2 regions of the Thalassospira sp. CH_XMU1420-2 genome follow, and region 2 is predicted to be linked to the other one. Evidence: riboswitches for the same ligand, from Rfam matches in the RefSeq annotation. Region 2 holds a riboswitch; the other holds the start of a gene.

Region 1 (3,417 bases), on a different contig from region 2:
GCGCGGCATTGATTGCCTTGACCGCGCCCATGGTGTTGCGTTCGATGCATGGCACCTGCACCAGACCGCCAATCGGATCGCATGTCAGGCCAAGATTGTGCTCCATCCCGATTTCGGCGGCATTTTCAACCTGTTCGGGCGTGCCGCCCAGAACCGCACAAAGCGCGCCTGCGGCCATTGAACAGGCAACACCGACCTCGCCCTGGCAACCGACTTCGGCTGCCGAGATGGATGCGCGTTTTTTATAGATCGACCCAATCGCCGCCGCGGTCAGAAGAAATTCGCGAATTTTGGTCTGACTGACATTCGATCCGAACCGTTCGTAATACCGAAGCACGGCCGGAATGACGCCAGCTGCACCATTGGTCGGTGCGGTCACGACACGTCCGCCAGCGGCATTTTCCTCGTTCACGGCAAGGGCATAAAGATTGACCCAGTCAATCACGGTCAGCGGGTCGCGAAGGCCTGCTTCGGGTTTTTCGGTCAATTCATGATAAAGCTTTGATGCCCGGCGTTTGACATTCAGCCCGCCGGGCAAAATGCCATCGGTTTTGCACCCGCGATCAATGCAATCCATCATTGCCCGATGAACACGATCGACAAATTCGTATGTTTCGTCCGGGCTGCGCCAGCTTTGTTCATTGGCCATCATGATTTCGGCAATCGATGCACCTTCGCGTTTGCAAATGGCCATCAATTCATCGGCCGATGAAAACGGATGGGGCAGCGTGATATTGTCGCCGGAATATTCCGCCCCGCGATCATCGCCAGACACGATGAACCCGCCACCGACTGAGAAATATTCCTGTTCATGTATTTTCACGCCATCGCGGTCAAATGCGGTGATCCGCATGCCATTGGGATGCTGTGGCAAGGTTTCGGTAAAGTGAAACACCAGATTGGTTTCACGATTGAAATCAACCGGATGCTTGCCATAAAGCTGCAATTGCGCACTGCTGTCGATGGCCTGCACGGTTGGTGCGACATCATCGGGGTCCACACTGCGCGGCCGATGCCCCGAAAGCCCCATGATCACGGCCGTATCTGTGGCGTGCCCCTTGCCGGTCAGGGCAAGCGATCCGTAAAGATCGACCACAACACTGCCCGCCTTGGTCAAAAGATTGCGGGCATCAAGCTCAAGACAAAACCGGTATCCGGCGCGCATTGGTCCGACGGTATGCGAACTCGATGGTCCGATCCCGATGGTATAAAGATCAACAACAGAAAGGTTTACGTCTTGCACAGAACCGTCCTGCGATCCCGAACGGGGACCGGTGGCGGGATTGGTGGTCATAAGGGCCTCCTTCACGGCTCTTGAACGCGCGAAAATCGCGCCGTTTACGAACCGGTGTCTTGCCCCCTCTGTCCCTTGACCTGAGATTGTGCGCCCATGGGTCGAAAACAACATCAACCCACAGGTTTTCATCCTTCGGTGGAAGCCGGTTGTCATACATGTTTGATCTGTATGCGTGCCGAATTCTCTCTCCAGAGCCTCTATCCGCGACGGTCCATCTGCCTGAGAGTTTTATGGGGCTATTGCTCCTTCGGCGCCGGTTATGCGGGTAACCGGGCTCTCCCGTCGTGGTGCGAGACGCCATTTCTGCCGCCTCTGAGGATCACCGTTGGGGGCAGATTATCTGTGTCTGATACCCCTGTCAAAAAGCAGCTTTGCACCTGCAAAAAATTCCAGGTCGGGGTACTGTTTCACGGCCACATTCGTGCTAAATTGCCGAAATTACGCATTTGCCTGTTGTGAGTAACGGTTGACCCACCCTGCCCGCGCAACAGGATTGATGGCGAATTACCCGGTAAGTCACCATATTTACGGGTAATTCAGCCTTTATCTCTATCAGTGGGGTTTATGAACGTGACTGTATCGAATTCCGTAAAGCGCCCGCGCCCTGTGGTGCTGTGTATTCTGGATGGCTGGGGGTATCGCGAAGAAACCAAGGACAACGCTGTTGCCTTGGCCAATACGCCTGTCTGGGATGCGCTTTATGCCAATTATCCGACCGGTTTCCTCAAGGCTTGTGGTCTGGATGTCGGCCTGCCCGAAGGTCAGATGGGCAATTCGGAAGTCGGTCACATGAACCTGGGTGCCGGTCGTGTCGTCATGCAGGAGCTGCCCAAAATTGACGAGGCCGTCAAAACCGGAAGCATCGCCGATACCGATACGGTCAAGAAAATCATCGCAACGCTGCGCGATAGCAAGGGTGTCTGCCACATTGCCGGTCTTCTGTCCGAAGGTGGCGTGCATTCCCATCAGGCCCATATGGCCGCCCTCGCCAAAATCATTGCGGGCGCCGGTGTGCCGGTCAAAATTCACGCCTATCTTGATGGTCGTGATACCGCCCCGAAAAGTGCTGCCAAATTCCTTGAGAAATTCCGCGCCCTGATCGGCGATGCCAATGTCGAGATTGTCACCGTGACCGGGCGTTATTACGCCATGGACCGTGACAACCGTTGGGAACGCGTCAGCCAGGCCTATTTCACCATGGTTCAGGGCAAAAACTATGCCGATGGTCGCACTGCCGAAAGTGCGGAGGCCGCAATTGCCAATGCCTATGCAAATGACACCACCGACGAGTTTGTCCTGCCAACTGTGATTGGCGATTTTGACGGGATCAAGGATGGCGACGGCATCCTGATGACCAATTTCCGTGCCGACCGTGCGCGTGAAATCCTTGCTGCCCTGTGTGTGCCGGAGTTTGACGGGTTTGATCGCGGCACCGCGCCGAAATTTGCCGTTCAGGCCGGTATGGTCGAATATTCGTCCGAACACGCCAAATACATGGATGCGATCTATCCGCCGCAAACCCTTCCCAACATCTTTGGCGAAGTGGTTTCCAAGGCCGGGCTGAAGCAGCTTCGTATTGCCGAAACCGAAAAATATCCGCATGTGTCGTTCTTCTTTAACGGCGGCGAAGAACAGGTCTTCGAAGGCGAAGACCGCATTCTGGTCGCATCGCCCAAAGTCGCGACCTATGACCTTCAGCCGGAAATGTCCGCACCCGAAGTCACCGAAAAACTGGTCGCTGCCATCAAATCGGAAAAATATGACGCGATCATCCTGAACTTCGCCAACCCCGACATGGTCGGGCATAGCGGCATTCTGTCGGCTGCGATGAAAGCAGCCGAGGCTGTTGATACCTGCCTTGGCAAGGTGATTGATGCCATCAAGTCGGTTGGCGGCGTTGCCTTTGTCACCGCCGATCACGGCAATTGCGAGGTCATGGTCGATCCGGAAACCGGTGAACCCCATACTGCACATACCCTTAATCTGGTGCCGACCATTCTTGTTAACGGTCCGGAAGGGGTAACATTGGAGAATGGGCGCCTTGCCGATGTTGCACCGACTTTGCTGCAACTCCTTGGCGTGCCACAGCCAGCCGAGATGACTGGCAAACCGTTGCTTAA
Region 2 (3,417 bases):
TCCTTCGCGCTTGGCGACTTCAACCAGCCGGTTGGAGTTTGACGAATTCGGTGCGCCGAGAACCAGGATCGCATCGGCCTTTTCGGCAATCAGTTTGACAGCATGCTGACGGTTGGTCGTGGCATAGCAGATGTCTTCCTTTTTCGGGACCGAAATCGCCGGGAAGCGGCGCTGAAGGATCTCGATGATCTTGGCCGTGTCATCAAGTGACAGGGTCGTCTGGGTCACGAAAGCAAGGTTTTCGGGATTTTCGACTTCAAGATTTTCTGCATCTTCTTCGGTTTCGATCAAGGTCATGCTGCCGACCGGAAGCTGGCCCATCGTGCCGATGACTTCAGGGTGGCCGGCATGGCCGATCAAAAGAATATGTTTGCCATCTGCAAAATGACGTTCCGCACCGCGATGGACCTTTGATACCAGCGGGCAGGTCGCATCAAGATATTCAAGCTTGCGGGTTTCGGCGGCTTCGGGGACGGATTTCGGGACCCCGTGGGCCGAAAAGATGACCGGCACACCATCGGGAACCGCGTCCAGTTCATCAACAAAAACAGCGCCCATATCACGAAGGCGATCGACGACAAATTTGTTGTGGACGATTTCGTGACGGACATAAACCGGCGCACCATATTTTTCGAGCGCCTTTTCCACGATCTCAATCGCACGATCTACCCCGGCGCAGAAGCCGCGCGGGTTGGCAAGAACGATCCGAAGACTGGCTTTGTCAGGCATGATACGGGTCCGGTTTCCAAATTGTGCCGGGACAAGCCCGCTGCACTTATTCAAACGTTCTCGTTACATAACCTGCCTGACCTTGTGGCGCAATGACTGAGCACCGATCACCTCGGGAACAATTGCACCCGATTTTGTGTTTTCATTTCGTGGCAATCGTCGAAGCGGGTTGTGCGGCTTACGGCGAAAGAATAGACTGCGCCACGACAGTGCAGATCATGCATATGTCAGAAAACAGATGGTTTGATAGAGGCTTGGATGACGATCGGTAACGGACTGCGGCGCGTTTGTGCATTGGGGATGGTCTCGGTTGGAGGATTGCTTGCAGCATGCAGCAGTAACCCGTTTGAAGAGCAGCCTGTTCCGACCTGCCCGGCAGCCTATCTGCCAAAGGATACGGCAAAGCTTGTTCAGTTCGCTGGCAGTGGCAAGGATCTGACCGATGTGATCGTCGAGGCAGAGTTCACCGGATATCTTGGTGACTGTGGCTATGACCTTGATGACAAGACGCTTGATGTCATCATCAGCCCGATCATTACGGCCGAATTGGGCCCGGCGGCACAGGGGCGTTCGGCATCGTTCAAATATTTCGTCGCCCTTCGCGATCCCGATGGAAAGTTTGTTCAGAAGTCGGTGTTTGATGTGACAATGCCGTTTGCGGACAATCTTAATATGGCGCGTTACCGTGACGAGCAGGTCACCCTGTCTGTTCCGCTTGATGATGTCTGGGCCGGTCCCGACTACGAGATTTATCTCGGATTCCAGCTAAGTGCCGATCAGCTCGACTATAATCGTCGTTTCGGTACGAACTGACCGCGGCGGGTTGAAAACCTGCCCGGGTGATTGCCCGAATTTTGGGGCTGGTCGACCGGGAACGAAATACGTATAAGGACGCATACCCAAGTGATCCCCGTGGGAGAGTGCCACGGTCCATAACGGATTGCGCGGACGCCGAAGGAGCAACCACCCCGGAAACTCTCAGGCAAACGGACCGCGGGGAGATGGGACTCTGGAAAGCAGGCGGCATCAATTTGAATTGCCGGTGACCGCCTCGCCGAAGATGTAAGCAGACCGTCGCGACAAGTCGGCTGTGATTCTTTCAGGCTCCAAGACAGAGGGGGAATGTGGTTGGCCATTGGTCGGCTATGTTTCGCAACGACTGTCCGGGAGACCTTGATGGCCGATCATCAGCCAGAACTGCTTAAAACCGCCCTTTATGACCTCCATGTGGAACTTGGCGCCAAAATGGTGCCATTCGCCGGATATGACATGCCGGTTCAATACCCGTTGGGTGTTAAGGGCGAACATCTTCATACGCGTGCCAAGGCCGGACTTTTTGATGTGTCCCACATGGGGCAGGTTCGTCTGACCGGTGAAAACCGTGTCGCGGAACTTGAAAAACTGGTGCCTGGCGATATCGCGATCCTGAAACCGGGGCGCACCCGTTATTCGACCTTCACCCAGGACGATGGCACGATCCTTGACGATCTGATGATCACCAATGCCGGTGACAGCCTGTTTCTGGTGATCAATGCGGCGTGCAAGGATGACGATATTGTTCACATGCGTGCCAACCTTGGTGACGGCGTTTCCCTTGAAGAAATTGATGACCGTGCGCTGATGGCGCTTCAGGGGCCAGAGGCAGCCAATGTTCTGGCGCGCTTTGCCCCGGCTGTTGCCGATCTGAAATTCATGAGCTTTGCCGAGATTGATATTGCCGGCATTGCCTGCTTTGTCACGCGTTCGGGGTATACCGGCGAAGACGGGTATGAAATTTCCGTGCCCAATGATCGCGCCGAAGAACTTGCGCGCAAATTGCTGGCCGAGGAAGAAGTCGAGGCAATCGGTCTTGGTGCCCGTGATTCCCTGCGTCTGGAAGCAGGGCTTTGCCTTTATGGCAATGACATTGACACCACCACGACCCCGGTCGAGGCCGATCTGAACTGGATCATCAACAAGCGCCGCCGCGAAGAAGGCGGTTTCAAAGGCGCGGATGTCATTCTTGATCAGCTGGCAAACGGGGCGGATCGCAAACGTGTCGGCATCAAGCCCGAAGGCAAGGCGCCTGCACGCGAACATACCCAGATTTTGAACAGCGACGGCGAAGAGATCGGCGAAATCACATCAGGTGGTTTTGGCCCGTCCGTCGATGGCCCGATTGCAATGGGCTATGTCGCAATTGAATTTTCCGAACCGGGCACCAAGGTCGATCTTATGGTGCGCGGCAAGGCCCGTCCGGCAGAGGTGGTTGAACTCCCGTTCGCACCGCATCGCTATTTCCGCGGCTGATTGCTGCAAATCTTGAGAATGTGCGGCGTGTGCCGCCTCGCAGACAACCGATCAACAGGGACAAAGATCATGGCTAAGAAATTCTCGCAGGAACATGAATGGATCGAGCTCGAAGACGGTATCGCAACCGTCGGCATCACCGATTACGCGCAGCAGTCGCTGGGCGATATCGTGTATGTCGAGCTTCCTGAAATCGGCAAGAAACTGACCAAGGACGGTGATGCCGCCGTTGTTGAATCGGTCAAGGCCGCAAGCGATGTTTATGCCCCGCTTGATGGTGAAGTTGTTGAAATCAACGAAGAACTTGATGCCAACCCGGCACTGGTGAACGAAGCACCGGAAACCGATGGCTGGTTCTTTAAAATGTCGCTGACTGATGAGTCCCAGCTTGATGAGCTG

What was found. A riboswitch is a leader RNA that binds a small molecule or an ion and turns the genes downstream of it on or off. The one in region 2 is predicted to bind glycine.
Region 1: it holds a riboswitch for glycine, as region 2 does, so the genes downstream of both, WA429_RS08725 (L-serine ammonia-lyase) here and gcvT (glycine cleavage system aminomethyltransferase GcvT) in region 2, are expected to answer to the same signal.

The regions. Positions count from the first base shown of each region.
Region 1 is NZ_JAYMEG010000002.1:879,112-882,528, forward strand. Features, by position in the region: gene WA429_RS08725 (L-serine ammonia-lyase) at 1-1,294, opposite strand, end outside; glycine riboswitch at 1,495-1,589, opposite strand; gene gpmI (2,3-bisphosphoglycerate-independent phosphoglycerate mutase) at 1,862-3,417, shown strand, end outside.
Region 2 is NZ_JAYMEG010000001.1:637,196-640,612, forward strand. Features, by position in the region: gene ispH (4-hydroxy-3-methylbut-2-enyl diphosphate reductase) at 1-729, opposite strand, end outside; gene WA429_RS02820 (hypothetical protein) at 988-1,542, shown strand; glycine riboswitch at 1,633-1,733, shown strand; glycine riboswitch at 1,737-1,846, shown strand; gene gcvT (glycine cleavage system aminomethyltransferase GcvT) at 1,906-3,018, shown strand; gene gcvH (glycine cleavage system protein GcvH) at 3,088-3,417, shown strand, end outside.